DNA from 2 places in the Cryobacterium sp. TS_SC_7 genome. Region 2 is predicted to be linked to the other one. Evidence: predicted binding sites of a transcription regulator. Region 2 holds the regulator's gene; the other holds the start of a gene.
The links. The regulator HspR, encoded in region 2, represses chaperone genes until heat shock. The targets are predictions, from matches to a motif close to AAGTTGAGTCNNNNNGACTCAACTT.

Region 1: the regulator HspR is predicted to act here: its motif matches at 1,940-1,964, upstream of AC0J5J_RS06890 (Hsp20/alpha crystallin family protein).

Annotation. Positions count from the first base shown of each region.
Region 1 covers NZ_CM149589.1:1,495,542-1,504,657, forward strand. Annotated here, with positions in the region: gene AC0J5J_RS06875 (type III polyketide synthase) at 1-621, opposite strand, end outside; gene AC0J5J_RS06880 (phosphatase PAP2 family protein) at 678-1,526, opposite strand; gene AC0J5J_RS06885 (hypothetical protein) at 1,590-1,814, shown strand; gene AC0J5J_RS06890 (Hsp20/alpha crystallin family protein) at 1,998-2,441, shown strand; gene AC0J5J_RS06895 (phosphodiesterase) at 2,612-3,550, shown strand; gene AC0J5J_RS06900 (stealth family protein) at 3,480-5,228, opposite strand; gene AC0J5J_RS06905 (DUF1761 domain-containing protein) at 5,498-5,926, opposite strand; gene AC0J5J_RS06910 (thioredoxin domain-containing protein) at 6,018-7,952, opposite strand; gene pnuC (nicotinamide riboside transporter PnuC) at 7,974-8,660, opposite strand; gene AC0J5J_RS06920 (aldo/keto reductase) at 8,738-9,116, opposite strand, start outside.
Region 2 covers NZ_CM149589.1:2,158,496-2,167,611, forward strand. Annotated here, with positions in the region: gene AC0J5J_RS09860 (class I SAM-dependent methyltransferase) at 267-1,403, opposite strand; gene AC0J5J_RS09865 (heat shock protein transcriptional repressor HspR) at 1,430-1,864, opposite strand; gene AC0J5J_RS09870 (DnaJ C-terminal domain-containing protein) at 1,867-2,874, opposite strand; gene AC0J5J_RS09875 (nucleotide exchange factor GrpE) at 2,867-3,499, opposite strand; gene dnaK (molecular chaperone DnaK) at 3,499-5,376, opposite strand; gene AC0J5J_RS09885 (MFS transporter) at 5,565-6,893, shown strand; gene AC0J5J_RS09890 (hypothetical protein) at 6,890-7,411, opposite strand; gene dcd (dCTP deaminase) at 7,455-8,138, opposite strand; tRNA gene AC0J5J_RS09900 (tRNA-Gly) at 8,211-8,281, shown strand; gene AC0J5J_RS09905 (hypothetical protein) at 8,308-9,072, shown strand.

The sequences.
Region 1 (9,116 bases), 660 kb from region 2:
GAACAGCGAGGAGGCCACGATGGTGTCGGGGTCGTCCGAGGTGCGCAGGTGCAGGGAGCACAGTTCGGCGCTGACGACCAGCACCACGGCGTTCGGGTCGGCCTCCACGAACTGCTTCGCCGTGCGGAGCGCCGGCATCGCGGCGTAGCAGCCCATGAATCCCAGGTGGTAGCGCTGGGTGGAGGGTTTCAGTCCCAGCTCGCGCACGAGCATGTAGTCCGGTCCGGGCGCGAAGAAACCGGTGCAGGACACGGTCACCACATGCGTGACATCCGACGCCTCGATACCGGGGCACGCGGCGAGGGCACGCCGGCCGGCCTCGACGAACAGCTTCGTCGCCTCGACGATGTAGAGCTCGTTGCGCACCCGCGTGCTCGGCCGCAGCAGTTGCTGCGTCGTGCCGTCGAAGAATTGGGGATCCGGCGACGACGCCCCGTCAAGGGTGAGCTCATCGATCACGCTGTGCCGGGTGTCGATCCCGGACAGGTTGAATGACGCCGTCACCAGTCGTTGGGCCAGTCGGCTGAGTCCGGGTTGCGCGGAAAACACATCGCGCACCTGATCCTGGATCAGCACTGTCGGGGGAACCACGGTCTGCAACGCTCTGAGAGTGACGGACATAGACCCCAGTGTGACACGCCCTCCCGAACGGGCGCACCCCCGGATTCGGCCTCAGATCAGGGCAGCCGTGCAAACAGGCGGATGCCTGTGAGCCCGATTCCGAGACCCGCGGCCACGATCGCGGTGACGCCGCCGATGTAGGCGATCAGGGTGCTCGGGGTGTCGCCGAACGCCCGGAACCAGGTCACCAGGAACGCGGCCACCGCGACCACGGCGACGGGAATGAAGAGGCGCAGCTGGAGGCGGTCGACGCCGGCGGGGCGGATGGTGCGCCCCTCGCCGACGATGCCCATGGACCACGGACCTCGGGTCAGGACCAGGCCGGCCACACAGCCCCAGATCGCGACGACCAGCAGCGCGGCGATCACATCGCTCGGCCGGTGCCAGCCGTTGGCCAGTGTGGCCACACCGGCCACGATGGCGAAGCCGGAGCCGCCCAGTGCGGCCAGTCCGCGCGTGCGTGGGCTGGCGACCAGGAAGACGGCGAGAGCGGATGCCGCAGCGACCGTCGTATGCCCTGAAGGGAATGAATTACCGTCGTAGCCTTCGACACCGAGGTCGGGACGGGTCAGGATGGCCATCTTGAGCAGTTGCGTGCTGACGACGGCGCCGAGCGCCGCCCCGAAGGCCACGACCAGGGTCTTGCCGTTGCGCCGCACCACCGTCACGACTCCGGTGAGCAGCAACCCGATGACGACGGACACGAGCGGCACGGCGTCCAGGAGTTCCTGGGCCAGGGGGGTGACGCTGCGACGACCGAACTCCGCGCCGTCGAACGCGAGCTGATCCATGGCCTGACCGGCGAGGGTGCGCACGAAGAAGACGTACAGCCCGGTGAACAGGCCGATGCCGGCGATCGCCCCCGCGAGGTAGCGAACGGGGCTGATCGTCGGAGAGGTGCGCACGGTCAAGCTTCCCACGGCGCGAAGCACCGTTGACTCCGTTCGGGGTCGGCGTAGCGTGAAAAGATGGATGAAAAGAAGAGCAGGCAGGCCGGTGCCGCCCGAGGGCCGCGCCACAGGAAGAACAGGTCCGAGCCTCGGATCGGCGGTTTCACCGGTCTGGAGGGAGACTTCGAGGCCGAACGCCGCCGGGCCGCCGAGGCTGCCGACGAACCGATCGATCCGTACGAAGACGACCGGCTGGACCGGCCGGCTTTCCCCGGTTCCACGTCCGGGCTGACCCACCCCTGACCCGGTCCGCCACGCCCGGTCCGCCACGCCCGGATGCCCGCCGCCCGAACCGCCTTCGCTCAGCGCGAACACAGCGCCTCGTTCCACCGATTGCAGAACTCCACGCTCCGGATTACATTGATCCATAGTTGAGCCACATGGACTCAACTTTGGGGGGCAACCGGACCGACGAAAGGAAGCGCTATGGCAACGAACTATGACCCGTTTCGCGAGCTGGACCGAATGGCCGCCGCTCTGATGGACAACCGGGGGCCGCGCGTGATGCCGATGGACCTCTTCCGCGAGGGTGACCACTACGTTCTGAACGCCGACATGCCGGGTATCGACCCCGGCTCCGTGGACATCGACGTGGACGGCCAACTCCTCACCATCCGCGGGGAGCGCACGATGGCGAACCACGAGAATGTGAAGTGGATCACTCGTGAGCGCATGGCCGGGTCGTTCCTGCGCCAGTTGAACCTCGGCCAGGGCGTCGACGTCGACAACATCAGCGCCACCTACAACAACGGTGTGCTGAGCGTGACCATCCCGGTGCACGAGGCGGCAAAGCCACGCCGGATCGAAGTGAAGACCTCGACCGAGCAGCCACTGCAGGTGAAAGAAGGAGCGAAGAAGATCAAGTCCTGAGACCGTGATCGGCGATGGGCCCGGAGAATTCTCCGGGCCCATCGCGCTGCTCGGGCCGTTCATGATGTTCGCCTGTCATTCACCCCCGGTTCAACCGATACTGCTCAGATAATCGGAGTAGAGTCAGCGAACTCACCGAAGAGTGCTTAGCCCCAACGAATGGAAGCTCCGTGAACATTCGAACGGCCGAATACCCCAGGCCGGATCATTTTCTGCTCCACCTCAGCGACACACACCTGCTGGCGAACGGCGGGCGCCTGTACGACCGGGTCGACAGCACCGCCCACCTCACGCAACTCTTCGCGGAGGTCGAGGCCTCAGCAGGTCGGCCGGACGCCATCATCATCACCGGCGATCTGGCCGACAAAGGCGAACCGGATGCCTACCGAGCGTTGCAGGGCATCGTCGAGCCGGCCGCCGCGCGGCTCGGCGCCCGGGTCTTCTGGGTGATGGGCAATCACGACGACCGGGCATCCTTTCGCAGCACGCTGCTGAACGAACCGGCCAGTGACGAACCGATCGACCGGGTCGACTTCATCGGCGGCCTGCGCCTGATCACCCTGGACACATCCGTTCCCGGCCACCACTACGGCGCCGTGACCGAGGCCCAGCTGCGCTGGCTGGCCGACCAGCTGAGTGTGCCGGCTCCTGACGGCACCATTCTCGCCATGCACCACCCGCCCGTGCCCAGTGTTCTCGACCTGGCCGTGTCGGTCGAATTGCGCGACCAGTCCCGCCTGGCGCAGGTACTGCGCGGCACGGATGTCCGCAGCATCCTGGCCGGGCACCTGCACTACTCGTCGATGGCGACGTTCGCCGGCATTCCGGTGTCGGTGGCATCGGCCACCTGCTACACGCAAGACCTCAACGTGCCGGTCGGCGGCACGCGCGGCCGCGACGGCGCCCGCACATTCAATCTGGTGCATGTGTTCGCGGACACCGTGCTGCACTCGGTCGTACCGCTGGGCGAGTACCCGGCTCTGGACTACATCGAGGCCACCGAGAGCGCGCGACGCCTCGCGGCCGACGGCATCCGGATCATGCCCGCGGGTACTCTGCCAGCGTTCCGTGAATCCCCGATGACCACGCCGATCCGGGTTCTCCGCTAGCCAGCGGGGAGCGCCCGGACTGGGGCGCGCCGGAGGCCTGGTCGGTGGCGGCCTGGCTCTCACGTTCCCACGGGGCGACGATCGGGAAGTAGCGCTCGAGGAAATCGGTCACGGCCGCGCGGCGCACGTCGTCCGAGATCTCGGGGTTGCTGCCGTCGTTGAGGCAGAACATGTCCTGATCGCGACGCTTGCGCAGTGCGTTCATCTGGCGCAGCGCCAGCTTCAGGGTCGTCTCGATGTAGAGCGAGCGTGCCTGGGTCTGCTCGACGGCCCGCCCGGTCATCAACGCGTAGTAGTGGTACAGCGAGTTCGTGACCGAGATGTCGGTCGCGGAACGGAACTGGCTGGCTGCGGTGCGGGCGAAATCGGCGGGGAACTCCGCCTCCAGTTCGGCCATCACGCTCTTGCGCAGCGGCGCCGCCGTGTGCTCGAGGTGCCGGGTGGTGACCTTGCCGAACCGCTCGCGCAGCAGCGCCCGGTTGACCCGGGCCCCGTTCTCGAACCCGCTGCGGGTCGTGTTGTTCTCGCCGAGGCCGATCCGGGTGGACGCCTCGATGAACTTGGTCACACCGCCCGGCGAGAAGAACAGCTCCGGGCCGACCGGGCGACCGAAGAACATGTCGTCATTGGAATACAAGAAGTGCTCAGCCAGCCCGGGGATGCGGTGCAGCTGGCTCTCCACGGCGTGCGAGTTGTGCGTGGGCAGAACGCGCAGGTCGGGAAAGAAATCCTCGCTGCGCATGATCGTGACGCGCGGGTGCTCCGCCAGCCATTCGGGGGCCGGCGAATCCGTCGCGATGAAGATTCGACGCACCCACGGCGCGAACATGTAGACGCTGCGGAGCGCGTACTTGAGTTCGTCGATCTGGCGGAAGCGGGCATCCGAATCGTCGCCGTCGCCGACGACGTAGGCCTTCATCCGCTTGGCCCGTTCACGCTGGAAGTCGCTCGACGAGCCGTCGACCCAGGAGAAGACCATGTCGATGTCGAAACTGACGTCGCTGGCGAGGTCGTCGAACATGTGCTGCAGGGTGCGCCAGGTGCGCCCGAAGAGGTCGATGGTGGTCTCGCGGGCCTCGGACCGCGGCAGCCGGGCCCGCATCAGGGAGTTCTCGACCGGGGCGACGATCTCATCGTCACCGAAGTGCCAGAGTTCGAACTGGAACGCCGTCTCCGCGCCGTAGCGCAGGCGGCCGATCGGTTCGATCCGCGGGCGGTAGACCCGGAAGACGGATGATTTGCGCAGCGTCGACAAGGCGCCGTCGGCCAGCAGCAGCGCCGGGGTCAGGTTGCCGTCGAGGGGTTTGGCGTAGAAGGGCTCATTGGCGAATTCCTCGGCGAGTACCCGGGTGAGGTTCTTGCGGCAGGTGCGGTCGACCGCGATCACCGGGCGGTCGTTGTCGCCGCGCACGAGCAGGAAGTCGATGCCGGCCCGTTCGAGGGCGTCGCGCATCGCGAGAAGGTCCTTGACCATCGACTCGTGGGGAGTGAAGTGACCGTTGATCAGATTGATCTCACCCTTGCGCACGACCACGTCTTCGCGGTCGAAGCGCCGCGTGCGCGGGTCGGGCGAGAGCAGCACCAGCTCGGGTTCGTTGCTCAGGGACAGCGTCGGCAGGATGCCCCCAGGGTCGGTCGCGTCGCTCCGGGCGGTGTCTGGGCGGTCGAACGTGACCATGGTCCTCCTCGAGAAGATTGGGGAGCACTCATTCGCGAGGCAACCGCACGCAATGCCGGGGAGAGTGCGTCCGTTGATGCCGGACGGCAACGACTGTTCACAGACCGGGATCGAAGCAGTCGGTGGAACGCGTTGGCGCGTGCTCAGTCTATGTCGCGCTCACGCCGCCGCGGACTCCCACCCCGCCCCCGCCGGGAGCCCGTTCCGGCCCGGAGTGCCCGTTTCGCCGGTCACTCCGGGCCGGAACGGGCACTCTCGAGCGGCATCCGTTATGCGGCGCCGATCCCGAACAGGCCGATGATCAGTGCCATCACCAGCAGGGTGACCAGCTCGTGGGCGATATTGAGTACGGTGAGTCCGGACGGCCGGCGGTCGAAGGCGTCGTGTGTGACCATCCGGGCAGCGGTGAAACCGGCCCACAGGATCACGGCCGTCAGCAGGGTGTTGACGAGGAAGTCGCCGCCGCAGAACTCCTGCGCGATCGCGGCGGCGCCGGCCAGCACCGTGGCGGTGATGAAACTGACGACAACCGTGATGACCAGCGGCGCCGTCGACCCCGTGCTCACACTCTGCTCGTCATGGCCGACGGCCTTCATCCAGTAGGTTCCGAACACCCGACGCGAGTACCAGATCGCACCGACGACCATGCTGGACGCGGTGGCCAGCAGCACGGCCCAGATATTGATTTCGGGAACCATGGCGGGGGTCCTTTCGAGTGAGGGGGGCGACGTCCGGTGAGCCGCTGAATCTGAGGGTACTGCGGCGGTGGGTCTCCGGGGCGCTTCCCTGTCAGGAGGCCGGCAGCTCAGCAGGGTCGGTGACGGGCAGCCGGCAGACGAAGTCACGGCAGAGGTACGCCGTCGGCCGGCCCCGGTGCGCCACCCGGTCCCGGAACAGGTCGAAACCGGCGTCGGCGAAGGCCAGCGCCTGGCTCTCGGTGACGGATGCGACGAGCCGGGTTCCGCGGCGGCGAACCGTTCCGAGCAGGTCCGCGGGTTCTCCGGCAACCGCCTCCGGCGCGGGAGCGTCGGGCGTGACGACCACGAGCTGTTCCACGGGGCCGTTCAATCGACCCGACAGGCGCAGCGCCGCCCCGAAAGCCAGCGGACGTTCGAGAGCGCGGTCACCGACCACCGCCATCGCGGAGACGGCGGCCACCCGATAACGTTCGTCGGCGGTGAGCTGGTGAAGCAGGGTGGCCGCTTCAGCGACGGCCGTGATCCCGGACGGGTAGGCACCCTCCGACGGGTCGACGTCCAGGGCGAGGCCCTGTCCCGCCAGGATCGGGTCCGGGCCGTCCGGCGCGCGAAACGGCATCCCGCCGGGTAAGTCGACAGCAGGCGTGTCGGCGGCGGGTGGGTCGGCGGCGGGCGGTACCGTTCCGGCATCCGTTCTACCCAGGGTGCCGTCGACGAGCCGACGGGCGGCGGCGGCGAAGCGCACCTCGCCCGTGGCCAGAGCAAGCTCGAGGAGACCCAGTGCCCACATCCCGTAGTCCTCCAGGGTGGCCTGAGCGGTGGAGGCCCGCCCCGCGATGGACGCCCGGACCAGGCTCCCATCGCGTCGCACGTGGTGCGCGAGCAGGTAGTCGGCCGCGTCGGCGGCGGCGGCCGTGAATCCGGGTGCGGCGAATGCGAATCCGGCGCGGGCGAGGGCGGCGATGGCGAGGCCGTTCCAGCCGGTGAGCACCTTCTCATCGAGGGCCGGCGGGGTTTCCTGCAGCCGGGCGTCGGCGTCCAGGCCGTAGTAGGCCCCCTCGACGCGGCGCCCGGCGACCGTGCTCTCGGAGTCCTGCGCGCTGGCGAAACCGCCGCCGGGCAGGCGCAGCACCGTGGTGAGGAACGAGGCGATGCCCTCGGCGACCGTCTGCGCCCACTGCTGCCCGGTGATCTGCCAGGCCTGCGTGTAGAGGTCGAGCAGCTGAGCATTGTCGTAGAGCATGCGCTCGTAGTGCGGGTCGGTCCAGTCCTGGTTCACGGCATAGCGGAAGAACCCGCCCTCGACCGGGTCGCGCAGGGGCGAGGCGCCGATGCGCTTGAGTGTGCGCAGTGCCAGGGCTTGCCCCTCCCCCTCACGGCCGAGCAGAAAGCCGAGCGCCGGCGCCACGGGAAACTTGGGCGCGCCGCCGAATCCGCCGAAGCGGGAGTCTTCCTGGCCCACGAGCTCGGCTGCGACCCGGGCGAGCGCGGCCGGACCGGGCAGCGACCCTCCGGCGACCGGCACGGCGGCGGCCGCGAGGGCCTCGGCAACGAGGGACGCGCTGTCGGTGACCTCGCCGCGGCGGGTGGTCCAGGCATCCGTCACCGCTTCGAGCATCTGCCGGAACGACGGATGTCCCGGCAACGGCAGCGGCGGAAAGTACGTTCCCGCGTAGAAGGCCGCACCGTCGGGGGTGACGAACACGTTCAGCGGCCAGCCGAGCCCGCCCACGAACGCGCTGGCCGCGGCCAGGTAGCTGGCGTCGACCTCGGGGTGTTCCTCCCGGTCGACCTTGATGCTCACGAAATGCGCGTTGAGGTAGTCGGCGAGCTCGGGGTCGCTGAAGCTCTCCCGGGCCATGACATGGCACCAGTGGCAGGTCGAATAGCCGATCGAGACGAGCACCGGAACATCGCGCAGCCGGGCCTCGACGAAAGCCTGGGCACCCCAGCCGTACCAGTCGACGGGGTTGTCGGCATGCGAGCGCAGATACGGGCTGATGGCATCGAAGAGGCGGTTGGGCATGCCTCCATTGTGCCCTCCGGGTCAGCGGCGGGTGGCGGCCAGGTCGGCGGCGTGGGACGCAGCGGCCGGGCGGCGTTGCACGCGCATCCAGATGAAGAAGCCGGCAAGGGTGAACGCCCCGTAGAAGATGTAGAGCACAGCGGATGCGTAGTAGCCGGCGCTGAGCAGCAGCGGCACCCCCACGATGTCGACGGCCACCCAGATCAGCCAGAACTCGGTCCAGCCCTTCGCCATCCCATAGGTCGCCAGCAGCGAGCCGGTGAAGATCCAGGCGTCGGCCCAGACCGGTTCGAAGGAGCCGAGCGCACGGAAGACGGGGGTCAGGATCAGGGTTCCGGCGACCAGGCCGAGTCCGAGCAGGATGCGGGCCCGGTTCCCCGCCCAGTGCGGTGCCACGGCGGCCTGCGCCACACCCCGGCGATGCTGAGACCACTGGATCCAGCCGAAGACGGACACGACGATGAACATGATCTGCCGCCCGGCCTGCCCGAGCAGGTTGACCGGGTTGGGCGTGCCGAAGACGGCCCCGAGGAACACCGTGAACAGCAGCACGTTCCCGATGATGCCGACCGGCCAGGCCCACACCTTGCGGCGCATGCCGCCCACCGCGCTCAGGATGCCGAAGGTGTTGCCGATGATCTCGCGCCAGAGGATCGTCTGGGTTCCGATCTGCAGCTGTGCGTCGAAAAGCCACTCGATCGGGTTCATCCGTCATCTTCCTCGCCGGGCGCTTTCCGCCCACCCCAACCTAACGCCCCGCCCGGGGTGCCATTCCCGGGACAGGGTCAGTTCACGTCGGCAGGGTGCGCGCTCACCCGGCCGGCGCGCTCGAGCGCGGAGATCGTGGCGACCTCGGTGCGGCTCAGCTCGAAATCGAACACGTCGAAGTTCTCAATCATGCGCTCCCGGCGGTTGGACTTGGGGAAGACGATGTTGCCGGTCTGCAGGTGCCAGCGGATGACGACCTGCGCCGGCGTCTTCTCGTGCGCCTCGGCCGCGACGGCCACGACGGGCTCCTCGAAGAGCGGGTACTTGCCCTGGCCGAGCGGCCCCCACGCCTCGATCTGGATGCCGTGGGCACGGGCGAACGCGGTCACCTCGGGCTGCTGGTGCGCCGGGTGCAGCTCGATCTGGTTGACGGCGGGCACGACATCCGTCTCCGTC
Region 2 (9,116 bases):
ACTCGATCTGGGAACCAGTCGGAGAGAGTTACTATCTTGGCTTCTTCTCGAATGCTTCCTTAGCGGATAGACAAACAAGGAGAAACTAAAACCTTCGTCCCACTTGAGGCCGGGAAGCTCTGCGGCTTTCCGAACCTGTGGGGTGACTAGAGAGACATTACGGTGAATTCTGGGGGTCCGCAACTCCCTCTCTCATCCCGGGCGTGTCGGCTATTCGGGCCTGACTCACGTCCCTGAATGCCGGCCCTTGCACAGCCCCGCAGGCCTCAGCGGCCGGTCGAGACTGTGACGGTGAACTTGGCGTTCCGCCCTATCTGGCGGGTCGGCCCCACCAGCCGGGTGAGTGCGGGCCGATACCCCAGGTGGGTGTTCCACACCGTCCACAGTTCACCGCCGTGTTGCAGCACCCGCCCGGCGTCCTCGAATAGTTTGAGCGCGATCCCGGCGTGCACGGACGAGCCGATGTGGAAAGGCGGGTTCAGCATTATCAGTTCGGCCGACGCATCCGGTTGGCTCTGCAGTGCGTCATCCCGCAAAACAGTCACGCGGTCGCCGAGCGAATTGGCCGCCATGGTGGCCCGAGTAGAGGCGACGGCCGCAGCCGACTGGTCGGTAGCGGTTACTCGCAGGGTGGGGCGGCTCCGTGCAAGGGCGGCGGCGAGCACTCCGGTGCCGCAGCCGAGGTCTATGGCGCTCCGGGCATCCGGCTTCATGCGTTCGAGGTACTCGAGCAGGTAGCGCGTTCCGATATCGATGGTCGCGCCGGCGAACGCAGCTCCGTGAGCACACACCGTGAGGCCCAGGTCACCGTGCACCACGGATTGCGGCCAGATGGACACCGCCGACTGAACTGCAGAAGGTATCGGGGACGCTGCCTTGATCACCCGGGACTTCTGCCGGGCCGGGCTGACGTGCACCTGCGCGAAGTGCCGCCCGAGCACCTCGTTCATGGCCGACGTCATGTGCTTGATGCGCCCACCGGCGATCACGACCACATCCGGAGCGGCGTACCGACGGATGGCATCGGCGATCTCGTCAAGTGCCGCCAGGCTACGCGGCAGCTGGACCAACACCACTCGCGCGTTCGCCAGCAGTTCTTCGCCCACGTCGAGGGAGCGGTAAGTGTCGGAGAGCCCGGCATCGATCGCATTGCGGTCGAGCGCCAATTCCCCGGAGAGCACATCCTGGTGAACCCGGATGCCCCGAGCGGCATGAAGTGCGGCCGCGCCCAGAGTGAGGGCGCCATATCTGTCCTCGAGCACCACGACCTCGCCGGCCCCGGCCTCGGCCAGTGCACCCGCTGCCTCGTCGAGGATCAGCCGGTCGCTCGCATCCACGGCGAAGAGGTTGTCCGCTTCCACATCGGGGAAACGCCTCAGACGGTCAAAGGAAAAATCAGACATTCCCTCAGGCTAACCCGCAGTCGCGGTTACGCGTCGTCGTCCGCCGGGCGGACATCCAACGGGCGCCAGATCACGATCTGGGTCGAACGCCGGGTCCGCGTGCCGGCCCGCATCGAGATGACCTCACCCGCCGGGCCGGCCGCGAAAACGCGGCGACCCGGGCGGTTCAGCAGTTCATCGGCCAGGGCCGATTCGAGTTCCCGCAGACGCGATTCGAGCGTGCGCACGTGGTCCTCGAGACCCAGGATGCGACGGATGCCTTCCAGGCTCACGCCCTCGGCGCCGAGTTCCGCGATCTCGCGGAGCTTGGCCACATCCCGCATCGAGTACCGGCGAGACCGACCGGGGGTGCGGTCGGGGCTCACCAATCCCAGGCGATCGTATTGGCGCAGGGTTTGCGGGTGCATGCCCGCAAGCTCGGCAGCCATCGAGATCACGAAAACCCGGGTGTTCTCGTCCACCGTCAGTCTCTCGCCTTCGCGAGGAGGTCGTCGCGCGGGTTCTCCTTCGGCAGCGCTTCCGCGAAGGCCGCGAGTTTCTCCTCGGCGTCCTTCGACAGATGTGACGGAACGGCAACCTGAACCTCCGCCAGGAGATCTCCGGTGCCCTTGGGAGTCACGACGCCGCGCCCCTTGACACGGAGCACGCGCCCGCTCGGGGTGCCGGGGGCGATGCGCAATTTGACCGGCACGCCGCCCAGGGTCGGCACCTCGATCGTGGCGCCGAGTGCCGCCTCGACGAAGGTGACCGGCACCGAGACCCGTAGGTTCAGGCCATCGCGCTCGAAGACCGGGTGCTTGCGTACGTTCACCGTGAGCACGATGTCGCCCGACTCGCCGCCGTCGGGGCTGTGCTGCCCCTGGCCGCGCAGCTTGATCTTCTGCCCGTCGGCCACACCGGCCGGAATCTTCACCTTGATGGCGCGGCCGTCCTGGGTCTGCAAGGTGATCTGATCGCCGTGGGTGGCCGTGATGAAGTCGACCGTGGTCGACGCGATCACGTCACGCCCGCGGGTCGGTCCGCCGTAGCCGCGGAAGCCGCCGCTCGAGGTTCCGAACCCGCCGCCGCCCTGTCCGCGGCCGAACATGCCGCCGAGCAGGTCGTCGAAGCCGCCCTGCTCATAGGAGTAGCCGGGCTGCTGCTGCCGGGCTCCCCCGCCGAACATGCCGCCGAAGACGTCGTCGAAGCCTCCGGCCTGGCCGCCGCCGGGGCGCGGGGCGGTGAAGCGAGCTCCACCGCCCATCGCGCGCACGGCGTCGTATTCCTTGCGTTGCGCCGGGTCGCCGATCACCGAGTGTGCCTCGCTGATCTCCTTGAACTTCGCCTCGGCCGCAGGATTGCCCGGGTTGGAGTCCGGGTGGTACTTGCGGGCGAGTTTGCGATAGGCCTTTTTCAACTCGGCCGGAGTGACGTCCTTAGACACACCCAGGACCTTGTAGAAGTCCTTATCGAACCAGTCCTGGCTAGCCATCGCTCGGTACCTGCACGACGACCTTGGCCACGCGCAGGAGCGACGCGCCCAGGAAGTAGCCGGTCTCGATGACGTCGCCGACGGTATCCGACTCGATGTCGGCGGTGGGCAGCTGGAAGATCGCCTCGTGGATGGTCGGATCGAACGGTTCACCGACGGTACCGAAGGGCCTCACGCCCAGACGCTCGACGCTCGCACGCAGTTTCGCGGCGATCGTGCTGAACGCCGAATCCTCGACCAGGTCGCCGTGCTTCTCAGCACGGTCGAGGTCGTCGAGCACCGGAATCAGACCCTTGACGACATCCACGGTGACGCGCTCGCGCTCGACCTCGCGGTTCGCCTCGGTGCGCCGACGGTAGTTGGCGTACTCCGCGGTGACGCGCTTGAGATCTGCGAGGTGCTCGCTCGTGGGCTCGTCGACTTCGCGCGCGGCGGCGTCCAGTATGTCCTGGACCGTCAGCTCGTCCTCTTCGATGCCCTCGGCAGACGCCGCGTCGGCGTTCACGGCACCCGCGTCGGCACCTGCGTCGGCCGCTGCGGCTTCCGCGTCGGCCCCGGGGGCACCCTCAGCGGATGCCCCCTCTTCAAACGGCTCGTCGCCGGGACGCTTCGTGTCGTCTGCCATTACTTCTTGGCCTCTGAAGCGTCGTCTTCGTCGTCGACAACCTCGGCGTCAACCACGTCTTCGTCGGAGCCTGCCGCGTCGGCGGCCGGCTCGGAGTCGGACGGGGCGCCGGCCGCGGCATCCGCCTGGCTGGTCTTGTAGATAGCCTCGCCGAGCTTGCCCTGGCTCTCGTTGAGCTTGTCGAAGGCGGTCTTCACGGCTGCGTCGTCGTCTCCGGCGAGCGCGGACTTGAGGGCGTCGACGTCGGCCTGGACCTCGGACTTGACGTCCTCGGGGAGCTTCTCGTCGTTCTCCTTGATCAGCTTCTCGATCGAGTAGGCGAGCTGCTCGGCCGTGTTGCGGGTCTCGGCGGCCTCGCGGCGGCGCTTGTCCTCGGCGGCGTGCTCTTCACCCTCGCGCACCATGCGCTCGATGTCTTCCTTCGCGAGCGAGGATCCGCCCGTGATGGTCATCGACTGCTCCTTGCCGGTGCCCTTGTCCTTTGCGGACACGTGCACGATTCCGTTGGCGTCGAGGTCGAAGGTGACCTCGACCTGCGGGATGCCGCGCGGGGCCGGCGCGATGCCGGTCAGCTCGAACGTGCCGAGGTTCTTGTTGTCGCGGGTGAACTCACGCTCGCCCTGGAAGACCTGGATCGCGACGGACGGCTGGTTGTCGTCGGCCGTGGTGAAGGTCTCGCTGCGCTTGGTCGGGATGGCCGTGTTGCGCTCGATGAGGCGCGTCATGATGCCGCCCTTGGTTTCGATGCCGAGGCTCAGCGGGGTGACGTCGATGAGCAGAACGTCCTTGCGCTCGCCCTTCAGCACGCCGGCCTGCAGCGCGGCGCCGACGGCGACGACCTCGTCCGGGTTGACGCCCTTGTTCGGGTCCTTGCCACCGGTCTCGGCCTTGACGAGCTCGTACACGGCGGGCATACGGGTGGAGCCACCGACGAGAACGACGTGGGCGATGTCTTCCACCTTGACGCCGGCTTCCCGGATGACGTCCTGGAACGGCTTCTTCGTGCGGTCGAGCAGGTCTTCGGTCATCTTCTCGAACTGGGCGCGGGTGAGCGTCTCGTCGAGGTTGGCCGGGCCGTTCTCCGTGAGGGAGAGGTACGGCAGCTGGATGCTCGTCGACATGCTGCTCGAGAGTTCCTTCTTGGCCTGCTCGGCGGCTTCCTTGAGGCGCTGCTTGGCGATCTTGTCCTTGGAGACGTCGACGCCGGTGGTTTCCTTGAACTTCTTGATCAGGTGGTCGACGATGCGCTGGTCCCAGTCGTCGCCGCCGAGGCGGTTGTCACCGGCGGTGGACCGCACCTGGATGGTCGAGAAGTCGTCGTCCTTGCCTACCTCGAGGAGGGAGACGTCGAAGGTTCCACCGCCGAGGTCGAAGACCAGGATGAGCTCGTCTTCCTTGCCGCGGTCCAGGCCGTAGGCCAGGGCGGCCGCGGTGGGCTCGTTGATGATGCGCAGCACGTTGAGTCCGGAGATCTCACCGGCTTCCTTGGTGGCCTGACGCTCGGCGTCGTTGAAGTACGCGGGAACGGTGATGACGGCATCCGTCACCTTGTCGCCCAGGTACGCCTCGGCGTCGCGCTTGAGCTTGGCCAGGATACGGGCGGACACTTCCTGCGGGGTGAACTTCTTGTCGTCGATGCCGACGTTCCAATCAGTGCCCATGTGGCGCTTGACCGAAGCGATGGTGCGGTCGACGTTGGTGACGGCCTGGCGCTTGGCGGTCTCGCCGACCAGCACTTCGCCGTCTTTGGTGAAGGCGACGACGGACGGGGTGGTCCGGAAGCCTTCGGCGTTTGCGATGACGGTGGGTTCTCCACCCTCGAGGACGGCCACCACAGAGTTGGTGGTTCCGAGGTCGATGCCTACTGCACGGGCCATGTGTGCGTTCTCCTTCAAAGTTTTTGTGATCACCCTGATTCCTCAGAGTTGAGTGGTGCAGACTCAAGTGTGCCAGTGACTCAAATCGGAGTCAAGCTGCGTACCTGAGAGTTGAGCCTGAGTGACTCAACTTTGGGATTTCGCCTGATTGATAGTTTTCGGCTACCGCCATCCACTAGCCTCAGCGCATGACCGGGATAGCGGAGCAGGGCGGCACGGATGCCCAGGCGTTGCCAGACACGACCAGCAAGCGCCGCGTGGTGGCCTGGAGCTTCTGGGACTGGGGGTCTGCCGCGTTCAATGCGGTCGTCACCACCTTCGTCTTCACCGTGTACATCACGGGGAGCTCCTTCGGCGACAAGGACGTGATCTCGGCCCAACTTGGTTGGGCCCTCGCCATCGCCGGCTTCTTGGTGGCCGTCCTCGCCCCGATCACCGGGCAGCGCTCGGACACGTCCGGCCGGCGCAAGCTGTGGCTCGGCGTGAACACGTTCATCGTGGTGGCGCTCACTGCGGCGATGTTCTTCGTGCAGCCGTCGCCCGGCTTCCTGCTGCTCGGGCTCTTCCTGGTGGCTGCCGGCAACGTCTTCTTCGAGTTCGCCAGCGTCAACTACAACGCCATGCTGTCCCAGGTCTCGACCGCGGGCACCATTGGAAAAGTCAGCGGCTTCGGCTGGGGCATGGGCTACATCGGCGGCATCGTGCTGCTGCTCATCGTCTACTTCGGTTTCATCAGCCCCGATGTGGGCCTGTTCGGGGTGACCGGTGAGGACGGCCTGTCGGTGCGAGTCACCATGCTGATCGCGGCCGCCTGGTTCGGACTATTCGCCCTGCCGGTGCTGCTCTCGGTTCCCGAATACCGTTCCCCTGCCGCGGCGCGGCGGCCCCGGGTGAGCTTTCTCCGTTCCTACGTCGTGCTCGGCCAGGACGTGCGTCGACTCTGGACGACCAGTCGCCCGACGGTGTACTTCCTCATCGCGAGCGCGATCTTCCGCGACGGCCTGGCCGGGGTGTTCACCTTCGGCGGGGTGCTCGCGGCATCCGTCTTCGGTTTCTCACCCGGCGAGGTGATTATTTTCGCGATCGCCGCGAACGTCGTGGCGGGCGCGGCCACCATCGTCGCCGGTGCGCTCGACGACCGGGTCGGCGCGAAGCCCATCATCGTGACCGCCCTGATCGGCCTGATCGTGTTCGGCAGCATTGTGTTCCTGCTGCACGACGGCGGCCCGATCGTGTTCTGGACCGCCGGCCTGGCCCTCACGCTTTTCGTCGGGCCTGCCCAGTCCGCCAGCCGCACCTTCCTGGCCCGACTGATCCCGCCCGGCCGAGAGGGCGAGGTCTTCGGGCTCTACGCCACCACGGGCCGCGCGGTGAGTTTTCTGGCCCCCGCCATGTTCGCCCTGATGGTGACGATCTTCGGCGAAACGTACTGGGGCATCCTCGGGCTGATGCTCGTTCTGCTCGCCGGGCTGCTCCTCCTTCTGCCGGTGAAGGCGCACCAGGACCAGATCGGTTAGCGGATGCGGGTGGCCTCGTTGTGTTCGATGAGCAGCCAGGTGGCACCCTCGTCGTTGGAGACCCAGCCCTCCCAGGCGTAGGCATCAGCCGTGATCGAGGCAAAGTTCCAGCGGATCGGGCGGCCGTCGGTGCCCGTGCCGTCCTGGCGCAGACCGTTGCGGTGCGGCGTTGCGACGAGGTGGCAGTATTCCCCGGATGCCGGCGCGAAGTAGCTGACCCGCCAGACGCCGGCGTACGGGTCGTAGACGCGCAGGGCCGTGGCGACGGCCTCGAACCCGGACGGGTGCGAGTCGCTCGGCACGACCTCGACGTCTTGCACCGCACGGCCGTCGAGCACGAAGTCGACGATCCAGGTGAATTCGCGGCCGGTCCACTCGCCGCTGGCCTCGTCCAGGCGCGACCCCTTCGCGGCCCAGGCGCCGACCAGCTGGCCGAACCGACGCATCCGCCCAGGGTATTCAGGGGTGGGTCCCGGCGCGACGAGCGCCTCGGCAAAGCTGGGCACGGATGTGGTCATGTCCCGATTTTACCGGGCGGATGTTGCATCCGCATGAACCGGACTATTCGGCTCCGGTGGTCGAGCCCGTCGCGGTGGTCGAGCTTGTCGCGGTGGTCGAGCCCGTCGCGGTGGTCGAGCTTGTCGCGGTGGTCGAGCTTGTCGAGACCCCCCGCACATCCGTGCAGTGGAAGTTCTGGAACGACCGCGACGCCGTCGGACCGCGCTGGCCCTGGTACCGCGAACTGTATTCGCTCGACCCGTACGGCCGCTCCGCCGGTGAGCTCAACCGGAAGAAGCACAGCTGCCCGATCTTCATGCCCGGCCACAGCTTGATCGGCAGAGTGGCGACGTTGCTCAGTTCCAGCGTCACGTGGCCGGTGAAACCGGGGTCGATGAACCCGGCGGTCGAGTGTGTGAGCAGGCCGAGCCGACCCAGCGAGCTCTTGCCCTCCAGCCGTGCGGCAACGTCGTCGGGAAGGGTGACCTTCTCGTAGGTGGATCCGAGCACGAACTCCCCCGGGTGCAGGATGAACGGTTCGCCCGCGGCGGTCTCGATCAACCGGGTCAGATCGGGCTGGTCTTCGGCCGGATCGATATACGGATACTTGTGGTTGTCGAAGAGGCGGAAGAAGCCGTCCAGTCGCACGTCGATGCTCGACGGTTGAATCATGTCGGCCTGATACGGCTCCAGACGGATTCGTTCCGCGTCGATTTGAGCCTTGATATCGCGATCCGAGAGCAGCACGGGTCCAGCCTAACGGCGCGGACTTGATATGCTGGCACGGTTCCGCTGCGGGCTTGCCTGCGAAGCGGACATGCGGATGTAGTTCAATGGTAGAACTTCAGCTTCCCAAGCTGATAGCGCGGGTTCGATTCCCGTCATCCGCTCTCTCGCCTCCGGTATCGTCGAAACCATGACCGATCCCACTCTGCGCATGCCCAACTCCGTACTGCGGGTGGTGCTCGATCTCGGCCCGCTGCCATTGGACATCCCTCCACTGCCTCCGCGTTTCCAGCACCCGGAATTCGACGCGGACTGGGATGAAGAGGAGCAGATCGCCGGCATCTTCCTCGGCTTCGACGACGGTGAATTCCACCTCGACATCATGGAAGACGGCGTCGAATACCACTTTCACCACGCGGACGGCTCTTCGAGCGACGACAGTCCGTGGCCGGCCGCCGACACGCAGGCGCTCGTCGACTGGGCGAACGGATTCGTTCTGCACGTCGCTCCACGCCTGCCCGACCTCCTCGAAGACGCCGACGAGGCCGCCGAATGGCACCACGTCGGGTTGCCCGTCTATTCCCGCGACTACGGCCCGGTTCCGCTCGAGATCATCGACGTGGAGCTGGAAGGAGAGCAGCTGATGCTGCCCTGGCTCGGCTCCGGCCACATCGACGACGAGCACCTCGACGGACCCGATCACCCGATCGCGCTGCTCTGGAACCCGGAGCACGAAGATCCGGACATCCCCATCGCGCGGGTGTGGTTGAACCCGAAAACCGGGGAACCGAAAGCGCGGGCCGAGGCCGGTGTGAACTGGACGGCCGTGGGCCTCACGCAGGCAGAGGTCCTGTCCTGGGCGGAGAGCCTGTACCTGAATCACCATGTGATCGGCGACCCGGCGCAGATGATCATGCGGGCCGCGCTCGTGCGAATGGCCGGGCTCGACCGCTAGGCGACGGGCCGAGCCGCGCCGCGACCCTCAACCGGTAAAACCCA